Regions from separate parts of the Clostridium sp. BJN0013 genome, predicted to be linked through region 2. Evidence: a T-box and tRNA genes for the amino acid it is inferred to sense, from the RefSeq annotation. Region 2 holds a T-box; the other regions hold tRNA genes.

Region 1 (8,037 bases), 1.5 Mb from region 2:
AGGATTTGTATATCCGGGGTCGGATATATATGGAGGATTGGCTAATACGTGGGATTATGGTCCCATTGGAGTAGAATTAAAGAGCAATGTAAAAAAAGCATGGTGGCAAAAATTTGTACATGAAAGTCAGTATAATGTGGGTATAGACTGTGCTATACTTATGAATAATGAGGTCTGGGTTGCTTCAGGTCATGTAGGAAATTTTTCAGATCCACTTATGGATTGTAAAGAATGTAAATCAAGATTTAGAGCTGACAAATTAGTTGAAGAGCATATGACTTCAAAAGGTGTAGAAAAAGCTAGTGCAGATGGCTGGAGCAATGAAAAATTAAAAAAATATATAGATGATAATAATATCGTGTGTCCTGATTGTGGAAAAACAAATTTTACGGACATAAGACAATTTAATCTTATGTTCAAGACTTTTCAAGGAGTTACGGAGGATTCAAAAGCAGAAATATATTTAAGGCCAGAGACAGCTCAGGGTATATTTGTGAATTTCAAAAATGTTCAGAGAACAAGTAGAAAAAAAATACCTTTTGGAATAGCTCAGATAGGAAAAGCTTTTAGAAATGAAATAACTCCAGGAAATTTTACTTTTAGAACTAGAGAATTTGAACAGATGGAACTAGAATTTTTCTGTAAACCTGATACTGATTTGGAATGGCATAATTACTGGAAAGAGTATTGTTGGAACTTTTTATTAAAGCTTGGTATAAAAGAGGAGAATATAAGATTTAGAGTTCATGAAAAAGAAGAGCTTTCCCATTATAGTAATGCCACTTCAGATATTGAATATTTATTTCCATTCGGATGGGGAGAACTTTGGGGTATAGCAGATAGAACTGATTATGATCTAACTCAACATCAAAACCATTCGGGAAAAGATATGACTTATTTAGATCCAAGTACTAATGAAAGATATATACCTTATTGCATAGAACCCTCTGTGGGAGCTGATAGAGCAGTACTTGCATTTTTAGTTGATGCCTATGATGAAGAAGAACTAGAGGGAGGAGATTTAAGAACAGTGTTACATTTCCACCCTGCTATATCTCCATTTAAAGCTGCGATTTTACCTTTAAGTAAAAAGTTATCAGAAAAAGCTTTAAAAGTTTATAATATCTTAAAAAAAGATTTTAATGTGGATTATGATGATGCAGGAAGCATAGGTAAAAGATATAGAAGAGAGGATGAAATTGGTACACCTTATTGTATAACTATAGATTTTGATACCATGGATAATGACACTGTTACTATAAGGGATAGGGATACCATGAAACAATTTAGAGTAAAAATAAATGAATTGAGAGATTTCATACAAGAAAAGATACAGTTTTAGTAAATATATCAATATTGATCAAGTTCTTCTAAGGTTCAACATGAGGAATACTTTTTTCTTCATCTTGAACCTTAGAAGAACTTATCTATGGGCATAGCAGTGTTCATCCTTCACTTTAAAGAAGCTGGGGGCGTCAGCTGATTGTCGCCTTCGAATAAATATTTTACGACAATCATCACCACCCGTAAAACGGGTGGTTTGCTCTAGCCCTATAAGGGCATGTTACTGGCTGTGCTACTCGCACACTGAACGGTGTGCCAACCGCATATGCCTTTACAGGCTGCACCTAAAAGGTGCTTTATTTTTTACCTTTTTTTACTGTCTCACCCGTAAACGGGTCAATATATTCTTTCAAACTCATTTGTTCGTATGCTAAATCTTCCTGTATCTGATTTTTTATATACTCTGCTATGACTTTTTTATTCCTTCCTACAGTATCAACATAGTACCCTTTACACCAAAACTGTCTATTTCCATATCTATATTTTAAATTTGCATGTCTGTCAAAAATCATATAAGATATCCCATAAACTGCGATACACTTAATTTAGGTGGTATACTTATAAGCATATGTATATGATCTTTACATGCATTAGCCTCAATAATTTTAACCCCTTTTTGTTCACATAGTTTCCTTAAGATTACACCTATATCCGCTTTTATCTTTCCATATATTATTTGTCTCCTATACTTTGGTGCAAAAACTATATGATATTTACAATTCCACTTGCTGTGTGCTAAACTACTATTGTCCATTTCGGACACACCTCCAATATATTTTAGTTGTGGTTGGCAAACCTACTTCTATTTTATATTGGAGTTTTTCTTTTTCCTACTCATAGCTATAAGCTTTCCGGAACCACAGGTAAAACCTGTGGTATTCTAGATACAAAAAACTTACCGGACCAAAGTCCGGTAAATTAGGGTTTAATCATGGGGATATGTTATATGTTTAATTAAAACTTGGGGAATTATATTAATGTTTTCTTACGACACAAGTAAAGTATATCACAAGTGAATGATATTTTTCAATAGTGAAACATAAAATCAGTAAATTAAATATTTTCATATAATTTTGATTTTATTCGACAATTTCATTTTAAGAGTAAATATATATTATATTTTTCATAAAATCATATCGATTTTATTTCCAATATTTACACTATCAGCATAGGCTTTTATGAAATATTATGTTATTATATAATTAAGTATAAATTTATCCGAACGCGGCAATTAACTAATGTTCCCATATTCTTTAAAGTGGGATATAAGCACTGCTATGTGCCTGGATAAGTTCTTTTAAGGTTCAGATGGAAAAAGCATTTCTTATAAGCAAACTCCACCTGAACCTAATAATCACTTGATTGTAATAGGCTTATTTTGGAGGTTTTCTTAAATGAAAAGAAATTTTGATGACTTTAAACAATTTATAAAACATAAAAAAATAGGAGTAGTAGGAATAGGAATAAGTAATAGACCTTTGATTGATTTTTTATTAAAATTAGGTGCTAAAGTAAGTGCTTTTGATAAAAAAAATTCAGATGAGATTGGAGAAGTAGTTAAAGAATTGAAAGAAAAAGGTGTAAGTTTGGCGTTGGGTGAAAAATATCTTAATGGCTTAAGTGATTTTGATATAATATTTAAAACGCCTTCTATGAGAATAGATAGTCCTGCGTTTATAAAAGCTAAGAAAAAGGGAGCATATATAACCTCTGAAATGGAAGAGTTTATAAGATATTGTCCTGCTAAAATATATGGTATAACTGGAAGTGATGGAAAAACTACTACTACTACACTTATGTATAATATTTTAAAAAAGCAAGGTTATAAAAGTTGGATAGGAGGAAATATAGGTACTCCTTTATTTTCTAAAGTAGAAGAAATAGAAAATGATGATAGAGTTGTACTTGAATTATCCAGTTTTCAGTTAATGACTATGGATATTTCACCTCAAGTAGCAGTTATAACTAACGTGAGTCCTAATCATCTGGATGTTCATAAAGACATGGAAGAATATATAATGGCTAAAAAGAATATATTTAAATATCAAAGTAATTCAGATCTATTAGTATTAAATAAGGATAATAACTTAACAAACTCTATGGCGAAAGAGACCTTAGGCAGGATTAGACAATTTAGTAGTAAAGAAAAATTAAATAAAGGTGGATATTTAAATGAAGGTAGTTTGTATATAGATAGAGATGAAGTATGTAAATTATCAGAAATTAAACTTAAAGGAATGCACAATGTAGAAAATCTTTTGGCAGCCTTTTGTGCCCTAAAAGATGATGTAAGTATTGAAAGTATGAGAGAAGTTGCTATTACTTTTTCGGGAGTGGAGCATAGGTGTGAATTTGTAAGGGAAGTAGATGGAGTAAAATATTATAATGATTCTATTGCGTCAAGTCCTAGCAGAACATTGGCAGGACTTAAAGCTTTTGAAAAACCTGTAATATTAATAGCTGGTGGATATGACAAAAAAATACCTTTTGATATTTTAGCTGAAGAAGGATATTTACAAATTAAAACTTTAATACTTGTGGGAGCTACAAAATATAAAATAAAAGAAGCCTTTGAAAACCTTAAATTAAAAAAAGACATTCACATACCCATTATAATGGCAAATTCTCTAGTAGAAGCAGTAAATTTAGCAAGGAAAGTATCCCATAAGGGTGATGTAGTTACTTTATCTCCTGCTTGTGCTAGTTTTGATATGTTTGCTAATTTTGAAATAAGAGGAAATATGTTTAAAGAAATAGTGAATGATATGTAATTAGTGTAGGGTATTTTAAAAGAGAAACTAACTTTTATAGTAAGTTTTTCTTTTTTTATTTAGAGCTGGTGTAAAGTATATACGATAACGTTTCCTAGTGTATCTTTATATGAATATAATAGTTTTTCGTAGGAATTAATAGAATTGATTAGATAAATAGGATGTATGATGGTTATGTGTATAGCATATAAATTAAGTTGTGGTATTATATCAAATGTCATTAAGTTGATAAATGACTTTGTCTATAAAAATTTTTTTTAAATTTATTGACAAAGTTAAGAGTATATGATAAACTACAAAAGCTGTTGAATAAAAATGGCATGTGATCCTTGAAAATTAAACAGAATAAAGAAGATAGGTAAACTTATTTATTAAGAATAAACCAGCAATTCTTTTGAGCTGCGAGAGCAGTAGAGGAAGTAATTTCGTAGTGTAGTATATTTAAGCAGTATTTTGCTGAAAGAGATATACTAAAATTACTAGTAGCGAGTACAGCGAGGAAAAGGCTGAATGAGGAGCGGAACTTACTTGTGTAATTGAGCACCGGAATGAGGCATTTGACGAAGCTGGGCGAAGCTAATAGTAATTTTCAACAGAGTCAAATAAAACTTTTAAAATAAGAGTTTGATCCTGGCTCAGGACGAACGCTGGCGGCGTGCCTAACACATGCAAGTCGAGCGAGGAAGCCTTTTCGGGGGTGGAATAGCGGCGGACGGGTGAGTAACACGTGGGTAACCTGCCTCAAAGAGGGGGATAGCCTCCCGAAAGGGAGATTAATACCGCATAGAAGGTAAAAACCGCATGGAGGATACCTTAAAGGAGAAATCCGCTTTGAGATGGGCCCGCGTCGCATTAGCTAGTTGGAGGGATAAAAGCCCCCCAAGGCGACGATGCGTAGCCGACCTGAGAGGGTGAACGGCCACATTGGAACTGAGAAACGGTCCAGACTCCTACGGGAGGCAGCAGTGGGGAATATTGCACAATGGGCGAAAGCCTGATGCAGCAACGCCGCGTGAGTGAAGAAGGTTTTCGGATCGTAAAGCTCTGTCATCCGGGACGATAATGACGGTACCGGAAGAGGAAGCCACGGCTAACTACGTGCCAGCAGCCGCGGTAATACGTAGGTGGCGAGCGTTGTCCGGAATTACTGGGCGTAAAGGGTGTGCAGGCGGATATTTAAGTGAGATGTGAAAGACCCGGGCTTAACCCGGGCAGTGCATTTCAAACTGGATATCTAGAGTGCAGGAGAGGAGAACGGAATTCCTAGTGTAGCGGTGAAATGCGTAGAGATTAGGAAGAACACCAGTGGCGAAGGCGGTTCTCTGGACTGTAACTGACGCTGAGGCACGAAAGCGTGGGTAGCAAACAGGATTAGATACCCTGGTAGTCCACGCCGTAAACGATGAGTACTAGGTGTAGGGGGTATCGACCCCTCCTGTGCCGCAGTAAACACAATAAGTACTCCGCCTGGGAAGTACGATCGCAAGATTAAAACTCAAAGGAATTGACGGGGACCCGCACAAGCAGCGGAGCATGTGGTTTAATTCGAAGCAACGCGAAGAACCTTACCTGGACTTGACATCCCCTGAATAACTTGTAATGGAGGAAGCCCTTTGGGGCAGGGAGACAGGTGGTGCATGGTTGTCGTCAGCTCGTGTCGTGAGATGTTAGGTTAAGTCCTGCAACGAGCGCAACCCCTGTTGTTAGTTGCCATCACAGAAAGGTGGGCACTCTAACAAGACTGCCGCGGTTAACGTGGAGGAAGGTGGGGATGACGTCAAATCATCATGCCCCTGATGTCCAGGGCGACACACGTGCTACAATGGGCAGAACAGAGAGAAGCAATACCGCGAGGAGGAGCAAATCTCAAAAACTGCTCCCAGTTCGGATTGCAGGCTGAAACCCGCCTGCATGAAGTTGGAGTTGCTAGTAATCGCGAATCAGCATGTCGCGGTGAATACGTTCCCGGGTCTTGTACACACCGCCCGTCACACCATGAGAGCTGGCAACACCCGAAGTCCGTAGTCTAACCAAGGAGGACGCGGCCGAAGGTGGGGTTAGTGATTGGGGTGAAGTCGTAACAAGGTAGCCGTAGGAGAACCTGCGGCTGGATCACCTCCTTTCTAAGGAGTCGAAAGGCAGGAAGGCTTGCCTTAAAAGCTGGGGAATATAGATAAGTAAGTTACCATTTATTCTGTTTAATTTTGAGGGATCATATCCTTCTAGTTAATTTGGGGGTATAGCTCAGCTGGGAGAGCACCTGCCTTGCACGCAGGGGGTCAAGAGTTCGAATCTCTTTATCTCCACCATGTTATGGGCTTATAGCTCAGCTGGTTAGAGCGCACGCCTGATAAGCGTGAGGTCGATGGTTCGAGTCCATTTAAGCCCACCAAGTACAAGAAAAAAATATTTATAATTCACATTGTAAATTGTGCACTGTGAATTGAAAGAATTTTGTCCTTTGAAAATTGCACAGTAAATAAAAGAAGTAAAGCTAAGGTTAGAAATAACCTTTGTAGTAGTAAGTATAATTAAAGTTATGTTTACATTGTAATAAATAACTAAGGATAAAAATTGGTAATAACGAGTACGGCAAGGAAAAGGCCGAAGGAGGAGCGGAATTTACTTATGTAAATGAGCACCACAGTGAGGCATTTGACGCAGCTGTGCGAAGTTAGTAGCAATTTTTAAACCAAAGGTCAAGCTACAAAGGGCGCATGGAGGATGCCTTGGCACCAGGAGCCGAAGAAGGACGTGATAAGCTGCGAAAAGCTCTGGGTAGGCGCAAATAGCCAGAGAACCAGAGATATCCGAATGGGGAAACCCACCTAAAAAACAATAGGTACTGCAGGGTGAATATATAGGTCTGCAGAGGGAAACCCGGGGAACTGAAACATCTAAGTACCCGGAGGAAGAGAAAGAAAAATCGATTTTCTAAGTAGCGGCGAGCGAAAGGGAAAGAGCCCAAACCGGAAACTTGTTTCCGGGGTAGAGGTCAGGTAAAAAAAATTGTGGAAGCTTAACTGAATACAACTGGAAAGATGAGCCGCAGAAGGTAAAAGCCCTGTAAGTGAAAAGCAGAAACGAAATAACCTGTACCGGAGTACCACGAGACACGAGAAACCTTGTGGGAAGCAGGGAGGACCACCTCCCAAGGCTAAATACTACCTGGTGACCGATAGAGGAGGAGTACCGTGAGGGAAAGGTGAAAAGAACCCCGGGAGGGGAGTGAAAGAGAACCTGAAACCGTGTGTCCACAAACAGTCGAAGTACGTTAAAGTACGACGGCGTGCTTTTTGTAGAACGAGCCAGCGAGTTACGGCATGCAGCAAGGTTAAATACTTAAGGTATGGAGCCGAAGGGAAACCGAGTCTGAAAAGGGCGGGGAGTTGTATGCTGTAGACCCGAAACCGGGTGACCTATCCATGGCCAGGTTGAAGCGGAAGTAAAATTCCGTGGAGGACCGAACCACGTTGGTGTTGAAAAACCATGGGATGAGCTGTGGATAGCGGAGAAATTCCAATCGAACTCGGAGATAGCTGGTTCTCCCCGAAATAGCTTTAGGGCTAGCGTCGGGAGTGAGTAATGGAGGTAGAGCACTGAATGGGGTAGGGGCTGACAACAGTTACCGAACCTTATCAAACTCCGAATGCCATATACTTGAATCCCGGCAGTCAGACTGCGAATGATAAGATCCGTAGTCAAAAGGGAAAAAGCCCAGACCACCAGCTAAGGTCCCGAAGTGTAAGTTAAGTGGAAAAGGATGTGTGATATCGAAGACAACTAGGATGTTGGCTTAGAAGCAGCCATACATTTAAAGAGTGCGTAATAGCTCACTAGTCAAGAGGTCATGCGCCGAAGATGTCCGGGGCTAAAACTTACCACCGAAGCTATGGGCCTGAAAGGGCGGTAGGGGAGCATG
Region 2 (8,037 bases):
GTCAACTTTACAAATATTCTTGATAAATTAATACTATACTTCCATAATTATAGGTAATATCATGGGTTTTCTCTTTGTCTTTTCATACAAAAATAACCTAAGTACTTCTTTTACATTAGACTTTATATTTGCCCATTCAGTGATGTGTTTTTTTTCACATTCATTCAAAGCATTTCTTACCAATTCCTTTGCTTCTTCCATTAAATCCTCAGACTCTCTAACATAAACAAAACCTCTAGATATTATATCAGGTCCTGCAATAACAGTTCCACTTTCTTTCTCCATAGTAATCACTACTGTAAGTATTCCATCCTGAGACAGATGTTTTCTATCTCTTAAAACTATATTTCCTACATCTCCTACCCCAAGTCCATCTACAAATACCTGTCCAGATACTACTGTACCATTTTTTCTTATAGAATCTTTGGAAACTTCTATAACATCACCATTATCTGCTATAACTACATTATTGGGAGAAAGTCCAAGACTTACAGCTAAATCTGCATGTTGTTTTAAATGCCTGTATTCTCCATGTATCGGTATGAAAAATTTGGGTTTTACAATAGTGTGTATTAATTTCAATTCTTCCTGACAAGCATGACCGGATACATGAACATCTGCCAGAGCCTCATATATTACCTCTGCTCCTTTTTTAAACAATTGATTTATAACTCTGGAAATTAATTTTTCATTTCCAGGTATGGAATTAGCTGAAATTATTATAGTATCTCCTGGAATAATATTTACTTTTTTGTGTTCGGAAGCTGCCATTCTCGAAAGAGCTGACATAGGTTCCCCTTGACTTCCCGTAGTTATTATAGCTATTTTATTGCCATCATATTTATTTATATTATCTATACTTATAATTGTATTTTTTTTAATATCTAAATATCCCAGTTCTGTAGCCACTTCTACTATATTTTCCATGCTTCTCCCAGAAACTGCTACCTTTCTGTCATACTTTTCTGCTGCAGTAATAACCTGTTGTATTCTGTGAATATTGGAAGCAAAAGTTGCTACTATTATCCTACTTTTTGCAGAAGCAAAAAATTTTTCAAAAGCCTCTCCCACAGTTCTTTCAGACATGGTATAACCTGGTCTTTCTACATTGGTACTATCACACAGCATAACAGTTACACCTTTTTTACCAAGTTCTGCAAATCTGGCTAAATCAATTACACTTCCATCAATAGGTGTATAATCAACTTTAAAATCTCCTGTATGAAGTATAATACCTACCGAGGTGTGTATAGCAATAGCCGTTGAATCCGCTATACTGTGACTGGTTCTTATAAATTCTACCCACATACTTTCTAGCTTAATTACATCTTTCGCTTTTACATATTTAAGATCTACCGAATTAATTAAATTGTGTTCTTTTAATTTGGTTTGAACAATGCCAAGGGTTAATTTGGTACCGTACACTGGCACATTAATTTCTTTAAGAACATAAGGTAATGCCCCTATATGATCTTCATGTCCATGGGTTAAAAATATTCCTTTTACCCTGTCAACATTTTTTTTCAGGTAAGTAATATCAGGTATAACCACGTCTATACCCAACATTTCTTCATCAGGAAATTTCAAACCACAATCAATTAATATTATATCATTTTTAAATTCTATTACCGTAAGATTTTTCCCGATTTCACCTAATCCACCTAGTGGAATAATTTTTACTTTTTCTTTTTCTTTACGCAAAAAAATCTTCCCTCCTTCTCTTTGTATTTATTTATATTTATTTTGATTTTTTTGTACATTCACTGCATATACCATAAAATTTCAGACTATGATTTAGGATTTTAAAATTATATTTTTCTTCTATTTTTTTCTCCAAAGACTCCAAAAGATCATCAGTTACTTCAATTATTTTAGAACATTTGGTACATATTAGATGATGATGATGATGATTTTCTTCTCTATGAACTATTTCATATCTATTGCATCCATCATTTAAATCCAATTTGCATATGACTCCTATTTCCTCTAAAAGCTGTACAGTCCTATAAACCGTAGCCAGGCCAATTTCAGGACAGTCAATTTTTACCTGATCATATATCTGCTCTGTAGTAAGATGTTTTCCTTCATTCTTTATTATAATATCCACTACAGCCCGTCTTTGTGGTGTAAGTTTATATCCCTTTTCTTTCAAACTATTTTTTAATCTCTCTATTTCTGAAGTAGAAAGCCTCGACATTACTATACCCCGTTTCACCTTAAATTTTAAAATATTCCTAAAATAAACTATCACAGTATAAGTCTAATATAGCTTAATATGGTTGTCAATTGAAAATCAGTTAATATCAAAACTAAAAGCTATAGACCTGATTATAGCCTTTAGTTTTAACATTAACGACCTATTTTAATCATTAAACAAAGCTTCATAAACTTCTGAAACTTGGTTGAATTCATCCTCATCTTCCACTGTTACAAGCATTTCACTTCCATTTCCCTCTTCAACTATTTTTAGTACTATTGCCTCCTTGGAATCTTTATTTTCCTCTGGCACTACAATTATATACTCTTTATCTTCTATATCAAATTTAGTTACCACTTGAAATTTAACCTTATCCCCATTTTCATCTTCCAGCATTAAACTACTAATATCATTTTCCATATTAAAATTACCTCTCTTATAAAAAATTAATCTGAAAGCTACTTTTATTTTGAAATTCTATCTAAATATCCTTGTAATATATAAGTAGCTGCCATTTTATCCACTATTTTTTTTCTCTTTGCCCTAGATAAATCTGCTTCCAGCATAGCTCTATTAGCAGCCACTGTAGTAAGTCTCTCATCCCACATTTTTATAGGCAAATTTATAACTTTCTCTATGATATTGCAAAATTTTAATACCTTTTCACTTTGAGATCCCAAAGTTCCATTCATATTTTTAGGTAAGCCACAAACAATTATTTCCACCTTATATTTATCACATATGGCTTTTAGTTCCTCAATATCCTTATCTTCCCCTTTTCTCCTAATAGTAGTAATGCCCTGAGCAGTTATCCCCAAGGGATCACTTAAAGCTACTCCTATAGTTTTATTTCCTATATCTAATCCAAGTATTCTCAAATTTTTACTCTCCTAATTTTTATTATTGTTATATTTAAAATAAAAATGTCCAAAAAGGACATTTTTATTTTATACCTAAATATACTTTTAAAACTTCCTCAAGTATTTCATCTCTCTCAAGCTTCCTAACTAATGACCTTGCTCCATTATAATTTGTTATATAAGTCGGATCACCTGAAATCAAATATCCTACTAATTGATTTACAGGATTATATCCTTTTTTAATTAGCGAATCATAAACTTCAGTTAATATTTCTCTAGTCAAAGCCTTTTTACTTTCAGAAATATCAAACTGAATGGTATTGTCCTTGCTCATATATATCACCCCGCTAACAATTCTAATTAAATATATTATAAAACATATTTTATAAAATGTATACTACTTAACTATTTTTCCCATAATCATACTGCATTTTCCTATTGCTTCTTCTAATTTATTTGGAAGTTTTCCACCAGCTTGAGCCATATCAGGTCTACCGCCTCCACCTCCTCCAGTGATAGCTGCCACTTCTTTTATAATTTTACCACAATGAACTCCTTTTTCCACTGCATCTTTAGTTGCCATAGCTACTAAGTTCACTTTCCCTTCTATGCTACTCCCTAGTAAAACCATGGAATTTTGTGACTTGCTTCTAATTTTATCTGCCAATTCTCTAAGTGCATTTCCATCTACATCCTTTAATACTCCTGTAAACAGATTTATACCTTTCACAATCTTAACACTATTTAAAATACTATCTTCTGCACTACCCGCTAATTTTATTTTCAACTCTTCCAGTTCTTTTTTCACTTCTCTCAACTCATTAAATTGTAAATCTAATTTATGAACAATTTCTTTTTCAGAGCATTTAAATTTATTTGTTATTTCTTTTAGCATATCACTTTTTGAATATAAATATTCAACTGCTTCTCTTCCAGTAACAGCTTCTATTCTCCTTATGCCTGCAGCTATTCCCGATTCTGAGACTATTTTAAACATACCTATTTCTCCAGAATTACTTACATGAGTACCTCCGCAAAGTTCCCTGCTGAAATCTCCTATTGAAACAACTCTTACCTCATCTGAGTATTTACTATCGAAAATTGCTATTGCTCCACTTTTTTTTGCTTCTTCTAAACACATCAAAGTAGTATTCACGGCCTTTGCCTCTCTTATATTTTCATTTACTAAATCTTCAATTTTTCTTAGTTGTTTATCATTTAAGGCCTCAAAATGGTTAAAATCAAATCTTAATCTATGTTCATTCACATAGGAACCGGATTGATGTACATGTTCTCCCAAAACCCTTCTTAAAGATTCTCCCAAAAGATGGGTGGAAGTATGATTTCTTCTTATATCATCTCTTCTATTTTTATCTACTTTTAATAAAACAGTATCTTCTAAACTTACACTTCCTGAAAATACTTCAACAAAATGAAGTATTTTTCCTGCCACATTATTTTTGCAGTCTACTACTTTACCTTCAAAATTTTCATTGTATATAATGCCTTTATCTCCTACCTGTCCTCCCATTTCTGCATAAAACGGCGTGTTCTCCACTAATATAACACCTTTTTCTCCCTGACCTAAAAGAGAAACAAACTCTCCTTCTTTTATCATAAGTTTAACCTTTGAAGTGGACTGCAGGCTATCATAACCTTGGAATACAGTATTTATGTGTAGAGGAATCTTATTTAACACAGTATCTTCGGCTCCCATGTAATTGGTTTCTGCTCTAGCAGATCTTGCCATTTCTCTTTGATTCTGCATTTTTTTATTGAATTCTTTTAAATCTACATTCATATTTTTTTCCTGCAGTATTTCTTCAGTAAGTTCAATAGGAAAACCATATGTATCATATAATTTAAAGGCCTTTTCTCCTTCAAGCAGCAAACTATTGCTATTTTCCAATTCTTCTATAAATTCATTTAGAATCTTTATTCCACTATCTATTGTTTCATCAAATCTCTCTTCTTCCAATCTTATAATTTTTTTTATGTACTCTTCTCTCTCTTTCAATTTAGGGTAGCTCTCATAGGAATTATCTATAACAACACTGGAAAGTTTATATAAGAATCTATCATTTATACCCAGGGATTTACCATGTTTTGCGGCTCTTCTTAAGAGCCTTCTAAGCACATATCCCCGTCCTTCATTGGATGGAAGTATACCGTCACTTATCATAAAAGTAATACTTCTTATATGATCTGTTATTACTCTTATAGATATATCGTTATTTTTGTCTTCATTGTATTTTATTCCAAATATATTACATACTTCTTTTAGTATAGCATTTATAGTATCTACTTCAAATATACTATTTTCTCCCTGCATTATAGTTGCCATTCTCTCAAGTCCCATGCCTGTATCTATATTAGGATTTGAAAGTCTATTATAATTCCCATGTTCATCTTTGTCAAATTGAGTAAAAACCAAATTCCAGAATTCAACTATTTTATCATTATCAGCTGCTTCTACAAATTCCTCTACATTATTTATTTTTTCCTGTACTCTATCATAATAAATCTCCGAACAAGGACCACAAGGACCTACTCCATGCTCCCAGAAATTATCTTCTTTCCCCAGTCTAAAAATCTTTGAAGGATCCACATCTGTACTTTTTACCCATATATCATAAGCTTCATCATCATCTAAATATATTGTAACATATAATCTATCTTTAGGAAGTTTCAAAACTTCCGTAATAAATTCCCAAGCCCATGGAATTGCTTCTTCTTTAAAATAATCTCCAAAGGAAAAATTTCCCAGCATCTCAAAAAAAGTACCGTGTCTTGAAGTCTTCCCCACATTTTCAATATCCCCAGTCCTTATACACTTTTGACAGGTAGCTACTCTTTTACTAGGTGGAACCTTAAGTCCTGTAAAATAAGGCTTAAGTGGAGCCATACCTGCATTTATCAAAAGCAAACTTTTATCATTTTGAGGAACTAGAGAAAAGCTGGGTAATCTTAAATGTGCTTTTTTTTCAAAAAAGTTTAAATATATTTCTCTAATTTGATTTAATCCTAATTTTTCCACATATATCTCTCCTTTTTTCACTAATATTATATATTTAATTAATAAATGATTTTTTAAAAATAAAAAGCTCCCATCCATAAAAGGGACGAAAGTTTTTTCGCGGTACCACCCTAATTATATAGATTTAAACCTATAAAATCCATATCTCTCAAACACCATAATAGGCTCCTAGACAGCCTTCAATAAACCTTATATCAGAAGCTTCACACCACCTGCTTCCTCTCTTTCATATAAGAGTATATTTACTTCTTCTATTCACTGCCACATATCCATTTATGGTACAAATTATAATTTAAATACACTTTTATGTCAACATCAGACTCTATATTAACCATAATAAATATATAAAAATTTACAACTATAAACTATATAAGTAAGATATATTCATTCCAGGTAAATTTCACCGGAACGCTCCACAAGCTGCCGGGTGGTCTGTGCATAGCTGGAGATTACCACCAGTGGCATCTTCAGTTCGTGTGAAACGTTACCAAGAAATTCGATTTTCATACGGTTGAGACTTGCAAGTGCTTCCTTTTCCGTAGTTACTTTTTGCTCAATTTCCTTTGCTTCGGCTATCAGGAGGTTGTCCGTCAGAAACAGCGAAACTGCGCTAGCACAAAAACCATCATGGGAGCTTTCGGATACAAGTCCCCAAAAACATTGTTGTACATCAGAATATCGCTCACTGCTGCAAGGTAAAACACCGTAATTCCTTACAAAGCGGTGGCCTGCTCTTTGGTAGGGCAACGCATCTTCCAGAAAAGACCCGCAACGGCACAGACTATGCAAACCACAAACAACGTCTGATAGAAGATTAGTACTGATGTGTAAAAAATCGAATCGCCAAAAAGCAAACACGCACCACACACCATACTCAGGTATTCCAGCATAAAAGACAAGTTCCCCGCCATAAAGGAAAAATGCATCCACACCTGACTTGGAATGCACACGTGCAGCGCCGTGGCAAGGCGGACTAGATATCTTCGTCTGCAATTGCAACAGATAGATGTAGAATAGCAGCACCGCTACAATTAGAATCATAGCCAATTTATGCTTTTGGAGTATATTCTGAAAGCAACATAAATTTGAATCCCTCTACATGACCCAGTACCAGCAAACGTGCAGCTAGGGGCAAAGTAAATTATTAATAGTCATTCTGAGTGTTTTCAATGTTACACAACTGACTTTTGTAACATTAACGTTCTTTATTTAGCAGTGATTTTATCTATTTTATATGAAAAGCTTAATTTGAATGCTACTTAATATTAAGAAATTATTTTATTATGTAACATAATTTCTACTTTGACCCTGGTTACAGAGCTGCTGGTATCACCCCTGGTTATATTGTTTTTTAACCCTACTCATTTACATTTCAATACAATCATTTCCTTTATATTCCGACAATGGTATCTGTCATAAGTGCTGCTCTTTTATATCTGTTTACAATTGTCGCAATAACCTGGGCAGCACGTTTTAATTCATCCTTGTTGTGAGTTGACATCAAGGCTACACGAAGCCTTGCACACCCTTTCTTAACAGTTGGATAACGAATTGCCGAAATATAATAACCTTGTTCGAATAATTCCTTGGATATCTCCATTGCAATTTTTTCATCACCTATAAGAATAGGAATAATAGCAGTCTTAGAATCAGCCTCAATTCCCGCTTCTCTTAAACGGCTGCAGAAATATTGAATATTTTCCTGTAATGCCTGTACTCTCTGTGGCTCATCCATGATTAATTCGATGGATTTTATTGAAGCTGCCATAACAGCTGGAGACAACGACGTTGAAAATATAAAGCTGCGAGATTTATTTTTTAGATATTCAATCAATTTTTGTTTTCCACAAACAAATCCCCCCTCGCTACCAATGGCCTTACTTAAGGTACCCATTATAATGTCGGGTTTTCGTGTCATATGAAAATATTCCATTGTTCCATGG
Region 3 (8,037 bases), 680 kb from region 2:
TCTTTTTTCCTGTGATTTAGTATTATATTCAGGATCTGTAGTATTTCATCTTCCATAAAACCACATTCAATTAAAATATCCTCAGCCAATTTAGCACTAGCTAATTCATGGGCTACACCCTTCTCATATTGCACCCATTTTCTTATGTCATGCAGCAAGGCAGCTACATATATAGTTTCTTTTTTAATTTGAATATTATTTTCCAATACCATTATATAGGCTATTCTGGCTACATCTAACAAATGACACATATCATGTTTACAAAACTCTCTACGCTTTTCTATTTGAGAAATTTTTTGTAAATATTTACAAAATTTCTGATTGTTTAAAATAGTGTTTATTCTATTCAAAAACTTACCTACCTTCTATTTCATTTTTATCATTTCATAAACTTCATTTCTAAATTTAGTTTCACTTTTAAATATTCCTCTAGTAACAACTGTAACGGTTTTACTTCCTGGCTTTTTTATCCCTCTCATGGTCATACACATATGTTCTGCTTCAATAACAACCATGACTCCTTTTACTTCCAAATAATTCATTATTGAATCTGCAATTTGAGCAGTCATTCTTTCTTGAAGTTGAAGCCTTCTTGCAAATACCTCAACGGTTCTTGCCAGTTTACTTAATCCAACAACTTTGTCATTAGGTATATATGCTACATGTGCTTTCCCATAAAAGGGCATAAAATGATGTTCACACATAGAATAAAATTGAATGTCTTTTTCTAATACAATATCGTCACTATTTACAGTAAACACTTTTTTTAAATGTTCTCCTGGCTCTTGCTTCAGTCCTGAAAATATTTCAGTATACATTCTAGCAATTCTATCAGGAGTTTCTAAAAGTCCTTCCCTTTCTGGATCTTCTCCTATAGCTTCTATAATCATTTTTATAGCTTCTTTAATTTTATTTTCATCCATAATACAAATATATTGAGCATAAAAAAGATACTCAATATTTACCTCCTCAAAATACGTCAAATCATCTATTTTTAAAAACAACTAATTTATCTAAACACTGAAATTAGTTTCGATATCCCCAGCTTCTTGAAAGTGGGGATAAGCACCACAATACGCTCCTTTATAAATTTTTCTAATGAATTATGTTACCTAACTATAGCATCTGACATTATAGCAGCTCTCTTATTTTCTTTAACATCATGAACTCTTACAAAATCACATTTTTTCATTATTCCTATAACTGTAGTAGCTATAGTACCTTCTAATCGCTCATGTACTTTAAGGTTTAGTGTATTTCCTATAATTGATTTTCTAGAGGTTCCTAAAAGTACAGGATATCCCAGTTCAGAAAATCTTTCTAAATTGCGCATAACACTTAAATTCTGTTCATAATCTTTACCAAACCCAATTCCAGGATCTAATATTATATTTTTATCCTCTACTCCAGCTTTTAAAGCAATGTTTATACTTTCTTTTAAATCATTTAATATATCCTCTATTAAGGCATTATAATTTGTATTATCCCTATTATGCATCAAACAACACGGAACTTTATAATGGGCGGTCACAAATGCCATACGAGGATCTTTTTTAAATCCCCATACATCATTTATAAAAGATGCACCGGCATTTAATGCTTGTTCTGCAACCTTTGATTTATATGTATCCACTGAAATAGGTATTTTTATATGTTTTGCTAATATTCCTATTACAGGAATGATTCTTTCTAATTCTTCCTGTTGAGTTATGGTTTCATAACCTGGTCTTGTGGATTCCCCGCCTATATCTATTATATCAGCTCCTTCTGCCTCCATTTGCTTAGCATGTTCTAAAGCTAATTCTATATTATTAAATTTTCCCCCATCTGAAAAAGAATCCGGCGTAACATTAAGTATACCCATTATATAAGTTCTCTTACCTATTTCAAAATCTTTTTTACCTATTCTCATTATTCTACTCATTATGCCACCTTCAGTCATTATTTTTTATTAAATACCATAATTATTTTTACATATTATTTATTTTAACAAAATATTGGGGAATATACAAATATCCTCCCTCTTACATTCTTATTGCATATGAAAAAAACTTCAGATAAAAACCTGAAGTTTTGGTGGCCAGACCAGGAATCGAACCAGGGACACGAGGATTTTCAGTCCTCTGCTCTACCGACTGAGCTATCTGGCCATATTAGTTATCCGGCAGCGACCTGCTCTCCCACAGGGCCTCCCCTGCAGTACCATGGGCACTGTGGAACTTAACCTTCCTGTTCGAAATGGTAAGGGGTGTTGCCTCCACGTTATTGCCACCAGATTTCTATTCTTTTGTTCAGGAGTTTTATCCCCTCAAAATTGCACAGTAAATATTATTTGGTCAAGCCCTCGACCTATTAGTATCAGTCAGCTTAACATGTTGCCATGCTTACACCCCTGACCTATCTCCTCCTCTTCTCGGAGGGGTCTTACTGGCTTTCGCCATGGGAAATCTCGTCTTGGGGTGGGCTTCACACTTAGATGCTTTCAGCGTTTATCCCTTCCCGACTTAGCTACCCAGCTGTGCTCCTGGCGGAACAACTGGTTCACCAGCGGTCAGTCCATCCCGGTCCTCTCGTACTAGGGACAGCTCCCCTCAAATTTCCTACGCCCGCGACGGATAGGGACCGAACTGTCTCACGACGTTCTGAACCCAGCTCGCGTGCCGCTTTAATGGGCGAACAGCCCAACCCTTGGGACCTACTCCAGCCCCAGGATGCGACGAGCCGACATCGAGGTGCCAAACCTCCCCGTCGATGTGAACTCTTGGGGGAGATCAACCTGTTATCCCCGAGGTAGCTTTTATCCGTTGAGCGATGGCCCTCCCACGAGGTACCACCGGATCACTAAGCCCGACTTTCGTCCCTGCTCCACCTGTTTGTGTCGCAGTCAAGCTCCCTTTTGCCTTTGCACTCTCCGAAGAATTTCCAACCCTTCTGAGGGAACCTTTGTACGCCTCCGTTACTCTTTTGGAGGCGACCGCCCCAGTCAAACTGCCCGCCTATCATTGTCCCGTGTCCAGTTTCATGCACTCCGGTTAGAATTTCAGTACTGCCAGGGTGGTATCCCAACGTTGGCTCCACAAATGCTGGCGCACTTCTTTCCCTGCCTCCCACCTATCCTGTACAGGCAATACCAAAATTCAGTGATAAACTGCAGTAAAGCTCTACGGGGTCTTTCCGTCCAATCGCGGGTAGCAAGCATCTTCACTTTCAACCTGGCCATGGATAGGTCACCCGGTTTCGGGTCTACAGCATACAACTCCCCGCCCTTTTCAGACTCGGTTTCCCTTCGGCTCCATACCTTAAGTATTTAACCTTGCTGCATGCTGTAACTCGCTGGCTCGTTCTACAAAAAGCACGCCGTCGTACTTTAACGTACTTCGACTGTTTGTGGACACACGGTTTCAGGTTCTCTTTCACTCCCCTCCCGGGGTTCTTTTCACCTTTCCCTCACGGTACTCCTCCTCTATCGGTCACCAGGTAGTATTTAGCCTTGGGAGGTGGTCCTCCCTGCTTCCCACAAGGTTTCTCGTGTCTCGTGGTACTCCGGTACAGGTTATTTCGTTTCTGCTTTTCACTTACAGGGCTTTTACCTTCTGCGGCTCATCTTTCCAGTTGTATTCAATTAAGCTTCCACAATTTTTTTTACCTGACCTCTACCCCGGAAACAAGTTTCCGGTTTGGGCTCTTTCCCTTTCGCTCGCCGCTACTTAGAAAATCGATTTTTCTTTCTCTTCCTCCGGGTACTTAGATGTTTCAGTTCCCCGGGTTTCCCTCTGCAGACCTATATATTCACCCTGCAGTACCTATTGTTTTTTAGGTGGGTTTCCCCATTCGGATATCTCTGGTTCTCTGGCTATTTGCGCCTACCCAGAGCTTTTCGCAGCTTATCACGTCCTTCTTCGGCTCCTGGTGCCAAGGCATCCTCCATGCGCCCTTTGTAGCTTGACCTGATAATTTAGTCCAAATCTTTGATTTGGTTCCTAAATTGCACTCCTCAGCCTTAGCTGAGTGAGTTTCATTAAAAAATTGCTATTAACTTCGCACAGCTGCATCAAATGCCTCACTGCGGTGCTCATTTACATAAGTAAACTCTGCTCCTAATTCGGCCTTTTCCTTGCTGTACTCGTTATTACCAATTTTTTATCCTTAGTTATTTATTACAATGCAAGCATAACTTTAATTATACTTACTACTACAAAGGTTATTTCTAACCTTAGCTTTACTTCTTTTATTTACTGTGCAATTTTCAAAGGACAAAATTCTTTCAATTCACAGTGCACAATTTACAATGTGAATTATAAATATTTTTTTCTTGTACTTGGTGGGCTTAAATGGACTCGAACCATCGACCTCACGCTTATCAGGCGTGCGCTCTAACCAGCTGAGCTATAAGCCCATAACATGGTGGAGATAAAGAGATTCGAACTCTTGACCCCCTGCGTGCAAGGCAGGTGCTCTCCCAGCTGAGCTATACCCCCAAATTAACTAGAAGGATATGATCCCTCAAAATTAAACAGAATAAATGGTAACTTACTTATCTATATTCCCCAGCTTTTAAGGCAAGCTTTCCCTGCCTTTCGACTCCTTAGAAAGGAGGTGATCCAGCCGCAGGTTCTCCTACGGCTACCTTGTTACGACTTCACCCCAATCACTAACCCCACCTTCGGCCGCGTCCTCCTTGGTTAGACTACGGACTTCGGGTGTTGCCAGCTCTCATGGTGTGACGGGCGGTGTGTACAAGACCCGGGAACGTATTCACCGCGACATGCTGATTCGCGATTACTAGCAACTCCAACTTCATGCAGGCGGGTTTCAGCCTGCAATCCGAACTGGGAGCAGTTTTTGAGATTTGCTCCTCCTCGCGGTATTGCTTCTCTCTGTTCTGCCCATTGTAGCACGTGTGTCGCCCTGGACATTAGGGGCATGATGATTTGACGTCATCCCCACCTTCCTCCACGTTAACCGCGGCAGTCTTGTTAGAGTGCCCACCTTCCTGTGATGGCAACTAACAACAGGGGTTGCGCTCGTTGCAGGACTTAACCTAACATCTCACGACACGAGCTGACGACAACCATGCACCACCTGTCTCCCTGCCCCAAAGGGCTTCCTCCATTACAAGTTATTCAGGGGATGTCAAGTCCAGGTAAGGTTCTTCGCGTTGCTTCGAATTAAACCACATGCTCCGCTGCTTGTGCGGGTCCCCGTCAATTCCTTTGAGTTTTAATCTTGCGATCGTACTTCCCAGGCGGAGTACTTATTGTGTTTACTGCGGCACAGGAGGGGTCGATACCCCCTACACCTAGTACTCATCGTTTACGGCGTGGACTACCAGGGTATCTAATCCTGTTTGCTACCCACGCTTTCGTGCCTCAGCGTCAGTTACAGTCCAGAGAACCGCCTTCGCCACTGGTGTTCTTCCTAATCTCTACGCATTTCACCGCTACACTAGGAATTCCGTTCTCCTCTCCTGCACTCTAGATATCCAGTTTGAAATGCACTGCCCGGGTTAAGCCCGGGTCTTTCACATCTCACTTAAATATCCGCCTGCACACCCTTTACGCCCAGTAATTCCGGACAACGCTCGCCACCTACGTATTACCGCGGCTGCTGGCACGTAGTTAGCCGTGGCTTCCTCTTCCGGTACCGTCATTATCGTCCCGGATGACAGAGCTTTACGATCCGAAAACCTTCTTCACTCACGCGGCGTTGCTGCATCAGGCTTTCGCCCATTGTGCAATATTCCCCACTGCTGCCTCCCGTAGGAGTCTGGACCGTTTCTCAGTTCCAATGTGGCCGTTCACCCTCTCAGGTCGGCTACGCATCGTCGCCTTGGGGGGCTTTTATCCCTCCAACTAGCTAATGCGACGCGGGCCCATCTCAAAGCGGATTTCTCCTTTAAGGTATCCTCCATGCGGTTTTTACCTTCTATGCGGTATTAATCTCCCTTTCGGGAGGCTATCCCCCTCTTTGAGGCAGGTTACCCACGTGTTACTCACCCGTCCGCCGCTATTCCACCCCCGAAAGGGCTTCCTCGCTCGACTTGCATGTGTTAGGCACGCCGCCAGCGTTCGTCCTGAGCCAGGATCAAACTCTTATTTTAAAAGTTTTATTGACTCTGTTAAAAATTAATACTAACTTCATATTTCTGCGTCAAGCCTTTCGCTGCGGTACTCATTTACCCAAAGTAAACTCTGTTCCTCACTCAAGTCTTTCCTTGAACTATTCGTCATTATTAATTTTTTGAAAATTACTATTAGCTTCGCCCAGCTTCGTCAAATGCCTCATTCCGGTGCTCAATTACACAAGTAAGTTCCGCTCCTCATTCAGCCTTTTCCTCGCTGTACTCGCTACTAGTAATTTTAGTATATCTCTTTCAGCAAAATACTGCTTAAATATACTTAATTACGAAATTACTTCCTCTACTGCTCTCGCAGCTCAAAAGAATTGCTGGTTTATTCTTTAATAAATAAGTTTACCTATGTTCTTCATTCTGTTTAATTTTCAAGGATCATATCTAATCTTTACTGCCGCCTGTTTTCCCAGACAGCTTTTATAGTATATCATCTCATTTTCCCTTTGTCAATATCTTTTAAACACCTTTTTTATATTTATTTATTTTTCACTAATTTATTGCAAACTACCACCACTTATAGAAGTTGGATGGCTCATTGGTCAATATTCTTACCAGAACAAGTTTACTCAAACTCTAAAGGTCGAACCAAGCTTAGAGTAACCAAGATTCACATAAAGAAAAGCATCCCTCCTGCACAAACTTCACTTAAACCTATAAACCACTTAACATTATTACTTAATCGTCAGTGCTATAATGATAGTTTAACAAAAATACTAATGGGGGATAGGATAATCCCACCATTTTAGTCAAATTTAATCAGGTACATCTATAATATTTATCTTCATAGAAGATATTATTAGTATTGTATATATTAATAATACTAATAATATTATAATGATACAATACTTGCATAACATATTAAATATGATAATATACTATAATTATATAAAAAAACTATTTCTTAACTTCACTAAACATAATTATTTAAAAATTTTCTTTATAATAAGTTAAAATGTATTGACTTTCTTTAATATTTATTATGCAATAAGTATATGAAAACCTGAAAGGAGAAATAATTATGAAAATTAAAATATCAGATGAAGAGCATACTTTTGAGTATGACAATAACACTAAAAGCATATCTATAAAACAAGATAAGCATTCTACAAATTATTGTAAACTTTGGGGAATCAAAAAATTTATAAATCCTGTTACCCAAAATATAAAATATATTTTGGAAAGTGAGGAAAATGTGCCTATGTACGGGGATACCACAATACATAGACTAGCTGAATTTTTTATTAGAGAGCAAAAAGTAGATTTAGATAGCATATATGTAGAAGAAAATCTTAAAGTAGATATTGAAAATAAAGAACTATAAAGCCTAAAATATAATTAACTTATTGATTCATACTTAAAAATATCGAAAAATATATAATCTTTCTACTTTTATGAATAACAAAATTTATTATGCAAATAAATAAAAGAGCATCTTTGCTCTTTTATTATTTGCATAATTTGTTATGTTCTATTCACTAAATTTAAATTCTTAAGTATACATTATATAATTAAACTTAAATTATTCTCAGACTTAGATGAAATTTTATATTCCGCTAAATCTTTTAAATCTCTCCATCCTTTAATACATCTTCTGCACTGGTCGGTGTTGTTTCCACACTATCTAATATTTGAGCACCTATTTGTTCAACACTATTACATACCTCTTTATTTATAGAATCTAATTCATTTTGTGTAAGCCCCGGTATTACCTGTAATAGTCTTTTTTCCATTTCATCCTTTTTCTTCTTTCCTGCTTTTTTTACGGAACTAAATTCCTCTTCTAATACATAATACATGCCTTTTGCAATGCTAAGAGCATGATTATAATTATATGCTCCTTTTTTTGCTATAGTTGATTGCTTTTGTAGTTCCAAAGCATCCGAAATTTTCTTAAGCACATATGC
Region 4 (8,037 bases), 1.5 Mb from region 2:
ATGTCCGGTAATCCTGAGCTTTGAAGGGGAGTCCGCAAGGGCGAGTATCTGATTTCACACTGCCAAGAAAAGTCTCTATGGAGCAGGAATGTGCCCGTACCGCAAACCGACACAGGTAGGTGAGGAGAGAATCCTAAGACCATCGGAAGAATTGTTGTTAAGGAACTCGGCAAATTGACTCCGTAACTTAGGGAAAAGGAGTGCCACGGAAGTGGCCGCAGAGAAAAGGCCCAAGCAACTGTTTATCAAAAACACAGGTCTCTGCTAAAGCGAAAGCTGAAGTATAGGGGCTGACGCCTGCCCGGTGCTGGAAGGTTAAGGGGACTGCTCAGCGAAAGCGAAGGCAAGAACTTAAGCCCCAGTAAACGGCGGCCGTAACTATAACGGTCCTAAGGTAGCGAAATTCCTTGTCGGGTAAGTTCCGACCCGCACGAATGGCGTAATGATTTGGGCACTGTCTCAACAACAAATCCGGCGAAATTGAAGTGCAAGTGAAGATGCTTGCTACCCGCGATTGGACGGAAAGACCCCGTAGAGCTTTACTGCAGTTTATCACTGAATTTTGGTATTGCCTGTACAGGATAGGTGGGAGGCAGGGAAAGAAGTGCGCCAGCATTTGTGGAGCCAACGTTGGGATACCACCCTGGCAGTACTGAAATTCTAACCGGAGTGCATGAAACTGGACACGGGACAATGATAGGCGGGCAGTTTGACTGGGGCGGTCGCCTCCAAAAGAGTAACGGAGGCGTACAAAGGTTCCCTCAGAAGGGTTGGAAATTCTTCGGAGAGTGCAAAGGCAAAAGGGAGCTTGACTGCGACACAAACAGGTGGAGCAGGGACGAAAGTCGGGCTTAGTGATCCGGTGGTACCTCGTGGGAGGGCCATCGCTCAACGGATAAAAGCTACCTCGGGGATAACAGGCTGATCTCCCCCAAGAGTTCACATCGACGGGGAGGTTTGGCACCTCGATGTCGGCTCGTCGCATCCTGGGGCTGGAGTAGGTCCCAAGGGTTGGGCTGTTCGCCCATTAAAGCGGCACGCGAGCTGGGTTCAGAACGTCGTGAGACAGTTCGGTCCCTATCCGTCGCGGGCGTAGGAAATTTGAGGGGAGCTGTCCCTAGTACGAGAGGACCGGGATGGACTGACCGCTGGTGAACCAGTTGTTCCGCCAGGAGCACAGCTGGGTAGCTAAGTCGGGAAGGGATAAACGCTGAAAGCATCTAAGTGTGAAGCCCACCCCAAGACGAGATTTCCCATGGCGAAAGCCAGTAAGACCCCTCCGAGAAGAGGAGGAGATAGGTCAGGGGTGTAAGCATGGCAACGTGTTAAGCTGACTGATACTAATAGGTCGAGGGCTTGACCAAAATATATTTACTGTGCAATTTTCAGAGGATATAAGTTTTCTGAAGAAAAGTATTGACAGGTAGCAGTTATGACAGTATAATATAAAACTGTAGTGAGAAAAATGATAAAAATCTGGTGGCAATAACGTGGAGGCAACACCCCTTACCATTTCGAACAGGAAGGTTAAGTTCCACAGTGCCCATGGTACTGCAGGGGAGGCCCTGTGGGAGAGCAGGTCGCTGCCGGGTAAAAAATAAGGATCTTTAGCTCAGTTGGTTAGAGCAACCGGCTCATAACCGGTTGGTCCGGGGTTCGAGTCCCTGAAGGTCCACCATATGGGGGTATAGCTCAGCTGGGAGAGCATCTGCCTTGCACGCAGAGGGTCAAGAGTTCGAATCTCTTTATCTCCACCATAACGAGTAACAATTTTGTTGCTCGTTTTTTTATGTTTAAATTTATCAAATTTGTGTATTTAGAGATATGATATGGAAATTTTGAATACATTTTATCATTGAATAAAATGTAATATATGTTTAAAATAGAAGCATAATATTATTATGAAAATTATTATGAAAATTATTTGATTTTTAAAAGGAATTTTTAATTATTAAGTAGAATATGATATAAATAGAATATAATTAATGAAGTAAAATATATAAATTAAATGTAAAGTACAAGGAGGAATTGCCTATGAAAACATATTTAACAAAAAATTTAAGAAACATAGGAATTATTGGACATAGTGGTTCTGGAAAGACCACATTGACAGAAGCGATACTTTACCATACAAAAACTATAGACAGATTAGGAAAAATTGAGGATGGAAATACAACTAGTGATTATGAGCCAGAAGAAAAGAAGAGACAAATATCTGTATCAACCTCAATAGCTTCATGTAAATGGAAAGATGTAAAAATAAATTTAGTTGACATGCCAGGATATTTTGATTTTATAGGAGAAACTTTTCAAGGATTAAGAGCAGTTGATTTAGCTATAATTGTTGTATCAGGTGTGTCAGGAATCCAAGTAGGAACTGAAAAGTCTTGGGATTATGTAAACAAGGAAGAGCTTCCAAGGGCATTTTATATAAATAAATTAGATAGAGAAAATTCAGATTTTGATAAAGTATTGACTGATCTAAAAGAAAAGTTTGGCTTATCCGTAGTGCCTATTCAATATCCTGTAGGTAAAGAAAATAATTTTAAAGGTATTGTAAACGTTATTTCACGAAGGGCCAAAATATTTGATGAAAAAAGTAAAACAATGAAGGATGTGGATATTCCAGAAGATATTCTAGAAAAAGTTAATGATTGTAAAAATATGATTATGGAGGCTGTGGCAGAAACAGATGAAGAGCTTCTAGATAAATATTTTAATGAAGGTACTTTAAGTGATGAAGATATCTATACGGGACTGATAAATGGTTGTACTAAAGGAGAAGTAGTTCCTGTAATGTGTGGTTCTGCCGCTAATGTAATAGGAGTTGAAACTCTGCTTGAGAATATAGTTCAGTGCTTTCCATCTCCAGCAGATGTGGAATCTATTACTGCTAAAAATTTAAAAGATAATTCTGAAATTACAATTAACATAGATGAAAAAGAACCTTTTTCAGCATTTGTTTTTAAGACTATAGCTGATCCTTTTGTAGGAAAATTATCTTTGTTTAGGGTTATGACAGGAAAATTGAAATCCGATATGACAGTGTATAATGCTAAAAAAGATAAAAGTGAAAAGATAGGATCTATGTATTTTTTAAAGGGTAAGCAACAAACATCTACATCTGAAATAATAGCAGGTGATTTGGGTGCTGTAGCTAAATTACAATTTACAAGTACGGGAGATACTTTATGTGAAACTTCATTTCCTATTATTTTTGAAGATATCAAATTTCCACCAGAGGTAATAGCAAAAGCAGTTTTACCTAAATCAAAAAATGATGAAGATAAGATATTAAGTGGATTAAATAAATTGTTGGAAGAAGATCCTACTTTTAAAGTAACTAGAGATATGGAGAATGCAGAAGTAATAGTTTTTGGAATGGGAGAAACACATACGGATATAATATCTTGTAAATTGAAATCTAAATTTGGTGTAGATGTTATTTTGCAAGATCCCAAGATACCTTATAGGGAAACTATAAAAAAAGCTTCTGATGTGCAGGGTAAACATAAAAAACAGTCTGGGGGACATGGACAATATGGAGATGTAAAGATTAGATTTGAACCTAGGGTAGATGGAAAAGATGATTTAGAGTTTGTGGATAAAATAGTGGGAGGAGTAGTACCAAGGCAGTATATACCAGCTGTTGAAAAAGGACTTAGGGAATGCATAAATCAGGGAGTTTTAGCTGGATATCCTGTAATAAGATTAAAAGCTATTCTTCATGATGGATCTTTCCATCCTGTAGATTCTTCAGAAATGGCGTTTAAGACAGCTGCTTCTATTGCATATAAGAAAGGATTATTAGAAGCTGAACCTGTACTGTTAGAGCCAATTGTACACTTAGAAGTATCTGTTCCTGAATATTACATGGGGGATATAATAGGAGATATAAACAAAAAAAGAGGAAGGGTTCTTGGGATGAATTCTTCTGGAGAGAATCAAGTAATAATAGCAGAAGTGCCTCAATCAGAAATGTTTAGGTATGCTACGGATTTGAGATCTATGACTCAAGCTAGAGGAGATTTTACTATGAGATTTGAAAGATATGAGGAGGTTCCACCTCTTCAAGCTAATAAAATAATAGAATCCAGGAAAAATGAAAAAGTTAAGGATGAATAGTTCAAAGGGGCTTTACGTAGCTAACCGAATAGTTGGCTGTGTAACAGTCCCTTTTTAAATTAAAATAATATGAATATTTTGATTCACTAAACTAAATAATAATTTTATCAGTTAGTCTAATGTATTTAGTTAAGGAGAGATTGTATGTCCAAATACAAGATGAATATAATAGGAAAAATTAGTTTAGAGGATTATAGCAGCATACAAGACTATATATCAATAGTAAATAGAGATGATGATTTAACCATAGTTATAGATAAAAATGATGATGAAAATATAAAAATTATATGTAATATGTTAGAAAATAAAAATTTTATAATTAATTCAAGTAAAGTTCGTAGCAAAGATAAATATTATATAAAAGCATTTAAAAATATAGATTAAAGTATAATTTTTCAGTTTATTATGTGATATAATAAAAAATTATAAGAGCTTATATAAAAATTTTAATATATAATATTTGTTAAATTAAAAGGAGATAAATACTATGATTAAATTATATATGGTAAGACATGGAGAAACTATATGGAATATAGAAAGAAAAATGCAGGGTGGTACAAAAGATTCACCTCTAACTAAAAAGGGTATTGAACAAGCTAATTTATTAAAAAATAGAATGGAGAATATAAATTTTGATATAATATATTCAAGTCCATTAGAAAGGGCAGTAAAAACTTCTAGAATAGTAGCGGCACAGAGAAATGTACCTATAATAAAAGATGATAGGCTTATGGAAATAGACATAGGAGAATGGGGAGGATTAACCAAAGAACAAGCTCGAGAAAAAAATCCAGAACAACTTAATAATTTCTGGACAAACCCTAAAATGTATGTTCCCGATACGGGAGAAAGTTTTATACAGGTAAAAATTAGAGTAGTATCTTTAATTAAAGAAATTATTAATAAGCATGAAGGTAAAAATGTCTTAATCGTTACTCATACTGTAGTATTAAGAATTATGATGGCGTATTTTGAAAATAGACCTTTAGATAAATTATGGGAAGGTTCTTACATTCATCAGGCAAGTTTAAGTGAAGTTGAAATAGAGAATGGACACTATAATATTTTGTTATATGGAGATACATCACATTTAGGGGAGATAAAAAGTATAAATACAATATAAATAATATAAAATTTATAGTATATCTTAGAAATATGGAGAAAAGTATATTTAAATTTAGTATTTGACTAAAAAATACTAAATTTAAATATATATGAATATTGATTTAAGATTCAATTAATAATATTATTAAAGAAAGTCAAAGAAAGTCAAAGTCAAGAAGGTGATGGGTTGGCAAGATTATCAGATATAATAGAAGAGTTTATAAAAGATATGTTTAATAACAGTAATAATAATGATCAACTGCAGATTGGAAGAAATGAATTGGCAAATTATTTTAGCTGTGCTCCTTCACAGATAAACTATGTATTAACTACTAGATTTACTACAGATAAAGGATATTATATAGAGAGTAAACGAGGAGGGGGAGGATATATAATTATAAAAAAAGTAGAACTTAACTGTAATAAGAATTTACTTGATATTATAATGGAAAAGATAGGAGATGGTATAACTTATAATGCTGGAGTACAAATTATAGAAGGATTATTTGAGGAAGAAATCATAACAGAAAGAGAAGCTATAATATTAAAGGCAGTTATAAATGATAGAACATTAAATACTGTAATGGAAAATAAGAATAAATTAAGGGCAGATATATTGAAAGCTTTGATGCTTGTTATATTTAATACCCCTAAATTTGTTATTAATAGATAAATATGTGATATAATAATTAGTATAATATTATATTTGCATGTATAGGAGTGATGATATGCTTTGTGATATATGTAAAAAAAATGATGCTACAGTTCATGTAACAAAAATAATAAATGGACATAAACAAGAGATCAATCTGTGTGAAAAATGTGCAAAGGAGAAGGGAGAATTAAGTTTTGTACCCCCAATAGACTTTGTTTCTTCATTTGGATTTCAGAATATTTTAAGTGGAATTATGGATTATATGAGTAGTGGAAATAATGAGCAGTACAAAACTTTTGATATACGTTGTAAGAATTGCAATACATCCTATAGTGAATTTAAAAAGACAGGGCTTGTAGGATGTAGTGAATGTTATAAAAATTTTAGTAATATTTTAGAACCGATAATTAAAAGAGTACAGGCAAATTTAGATCATACAGGTAAAGTTCCTAAAAAAACGGGAAGAAATATTATAGAGAAAAAAAATCTTCTAAAATTAAAAGAAGACCTTCAAAAAGCAGTATCTTTAGAGGAATATGAAAAAGCTGCCACTATAAGAGATAGAATAAAAGAGATTGAAAAAGAAATTTATTTAGATGAAGACAGCAAGAAGGAGGAGTAGTTATGAATAATTGGATGACTACTTATGAAAGTGATAATTATGGCTTGGTAATAAGTAGTAGGATAAGATTAGCCAGAAATTTAGCTAAAATTCCTTTTTCACATAAATTAAATATAGAAGAAAGTAAAAAGATAATTAAAGATGTAGAAAATGCTTTTTATACATCTTCAAATACCAAAGAAAAGTTTAGAAGTAATTATTTATGGGATAGAAATGACAATGATAAAAATATTTACTTAGAAAAACATCTTATAAGTAAAGCTTTGATAGATAATTCATCTAAAGCAGCTTTTATATTAGATGATAAAGAAACCATAAGTATTATGATAAATGAAGAAGATCATGTCAGAATTCAATGTATAACAGGAGGCCTAAATTTAGAGGAATTATATGATGTAAGTGAAAAAATAGATGATCTGTTAGAAGAAAATTTGGAATATGCTTTTGATGAAAAACTAGGATATTTAACAGCATGTCCTACTAATGTAGGAACAGGACTTAGGGCTTCTGTTATGCTTCATTTACCTTCACTTTCTTTAAATAATCAAATAAATGGATTGTTAAATGCATTAGCTCAAGTTGGTATGACCATTAGAGGATTATATGGTGAAGGTTCAAAAGCTATAGGGAATATATATCAGATTTCCAATCAGGTAACTTTAGGACGTAGTGAAGAAGAGATATTAAGTAATTTAAAAGCTTTAGTTCTTCAAATAATAAATCAAGAAATAATTTCTAGGGAAAATCTTATGAAGAAATATAAATATGAGTTAGAAGATAAAATTTATAGAGCATTTGGAATATTGAAGTCTGCAGTACTTCTAAACTCAAGTGAATGTTTAAAACTTTTATCAGATGTAAGATTGGGAGTAGAGATGGGGATAATTAAAGATGTAAATGGTATGACTTTAAATAAACTCTTGGTGGAAACCCAGCCAGCTACAATACAGAAAATATACGGAGAGAGCTTATCAAATAAAGATAGAGATTTTAATAGAGCTAAATTTGTTAGAGAAAAATTAGCTGTAAATACAGCTTAAAAAGGAGAGTGAAATACATTATGATGTTTGGAAGATTTACGGAAAGAGCACAAAAAGTATTAATTTATGCTCAAGAAGAGGCACAAGCACTTCAACATGGCTATGTGGGGACAGAGCATATACTTTTAGGAGTATTAAAAGAGGATGGAATGGCTAAGAACTTTTTAAATAATATGAATATTACTATAGAAACAGTAAGAAGCTTTATAGAAGAGTATGAAGGCAGAGGAGAGATTGATTTATACAATAAAGAAATACCTCTTACTCCAAGAACAAAAAGACTTTTGGAATTGAGCTTATTTGAAGCTAGAAATTTAAATCACAACTATATTAGTCCAGAGCATATTCTGCTTGCGTTGATTAGAGAAGCAGAAGGAGTAGCCTTTACCATTTTAAATAATCTAGGTGCTGATTTTAATAAATTAAGAAAACAGCTTATAGATTCTCTTTCAGGAGAACAATCTGTTGGTTCAAATAATTCTAAAAAAGAA

What was found. The T-box of region 2 lies ahead of alaS (alanine--tRNA ligase). A T-box ahead of a tRNA ligase gene usually reads a tRNA of that ligase, here a tRNA-Ala.
Region 1: it encodes a tRNA-Ala, which carries the amino acid that the T-box ahead of alaS (alanine--tRNA ligase) is inferred to sense. The anticodon was not compared.
Region 3: it encodes a tRNA-Ala, which carries the amino acid that the T-box ahead of alaS (alanine--tRNA ligase) is inferred to sense. The anticodon was not compared.
Region 4: it encodes a tRNA-Ala, which carries the amino acid that the T-box ahead of alaS (alanine--tRNA ligase) is inferred to sense. The anticodon was not compared.

Annotation. Positions count from the first base shown of each region.
Region 1 covers NZ_CP162495.1:3,947,566-3,955,602, reverse strand. The annotation lists gene AB3K27_RS20485 (glycine--tRNA ligase) at 1-1,342, shown strand, start outside; partial or broken gene tnpA (IS200/IS605 family transposase) at 1,641-2,098, opposite strand; gene murD (UDP-N-acetylmuramoyl-L-alanine--D-glutamate ligase) at 2,739-4,115, shown strand; rRNA gene AB3K27_RS20470 (16S ribosomal RNA) at 4,728-6,238, shown strand; tRNA gene AB3K27_RS20465 (tRNA-Ala) at 6,349-6,424, shown strand; tRNA gene AB3K27_RS20460 (tRNA-Ile) at 6,431-6,507, shown strand; rRNA gene AB3K27_RS20455 (23S ribosomal RNA) at 6,813-8,037, shown strand, end outside.
Region 2 covers NZ_CP162495.1:2,441,242-2,449,278, forward strand. The annotation lists gene AB3K27_RS12395 (ribonuclease J) at 34-1,701, opposite strand; gene AB3K27_RS12400 (Fur family transcriptional regulator) at 1,739-2,197, opposite strand; gene AB3K27_RS12405 (DUF1292 domain-containing protein) at 2,363-2,617, opposite strand; gene ruvX (Holliday junction resolvase RuvX) at 2,662-3,075, opposite strand; gene AB3K27_RS12415 (IreB family regulatory phosphoprotein) at 3,140-3,391, opposite strand; gene alaS (alanine--tRNA ligase) at 3,455-6,094, opposite strand; T-box leader at 6,173-6,362, opposite strand; gene AB3K27_RS12425 (hypothetical protein) at 6,479-7,135, opposite strand; gene bioF (8-amino-7-oxononanoate synthase) at 7,485-8,037, opposite strand, start outside.
Region 3 covers NZ_CP162495.1:3,125,598-3,133,634, forward strand. The annotation lists gene AB3K27_RS16210 (HD domain-containing protein) at 1-350, opposite strand, end outside; gene folE (GTP cyclohydrolase I FolE) at 366-923, opposite strand; gene folP (dihydropteroate synthase) at 1,109-1,924, opposite strand; tRNA gene AB3K27_RS16225 (tRNA-Phe) at 2,075-2,150, opposite strand; rRNA gene rrf (5S ribosomal RNA) at 2,160-2,276, opposite strand; tRNA gene AB3K27_RS16235 (tRNA-Ile) at 4,320-4,396, opposite strand; tRNA gene AB3K27_RS16240 (tRNA-Ala) at 4,403-4,478, opposite strand; rRNA gene AB3K27_RS16245 (16S ribosomal RNA) at 4,590-6,100, opposite strand; gene AB3K27_RS16250 (hypothetical protein) at 7,152-7,454, shown strand; gene AB3K27_RS16255 (hypothetical protein) at 7,696-8,037, opposite strand, start outside.
Region 4 covers NZ_CP162495.1:3,939,221-3,947,257, reverse strand. The annotation lists rRNA gene AB3K27_RS20455 (23S ribosomal RNA) at 1-1,364, shown strand, start outside; rRNA gene rrf (5S ribosomal RNA) at 1,476-1,592, shown strand; tRNA gene AB3K27_RS20445 (tRNA-Ile) at 1,602-1,678, shown strand; tRNA gene AB3K27_RS20440 (tRNA-Ala) at 1,682-1,757, shown strand; gene fusA (elongation factor G) at 2,035-4,125, shown strand; gene AB3K27_RS20430 (hypothetical protein) at 4,270-4,509, shown strand; gene AB3K27_RS20425 (histidine phosphatase family protein) at 4,613-5,248, shown strand; gene AB3K27_RS20420 (CtsR family transcriptional regulator) at 5,417-5,902, shown strand; gene AB3K27_RS20415 (UvrB/UvrC motif-containing protein) at 5,958-6,506, shown strand; gene AB3K27_RS20410 (protein arginine kinase) at 6,509-7,546, shown strand; gene AB3K27_RS20405 (ATP-dependent Clp protease ATP-binding subunit) at 7,567-8,037, shown strand, end outside.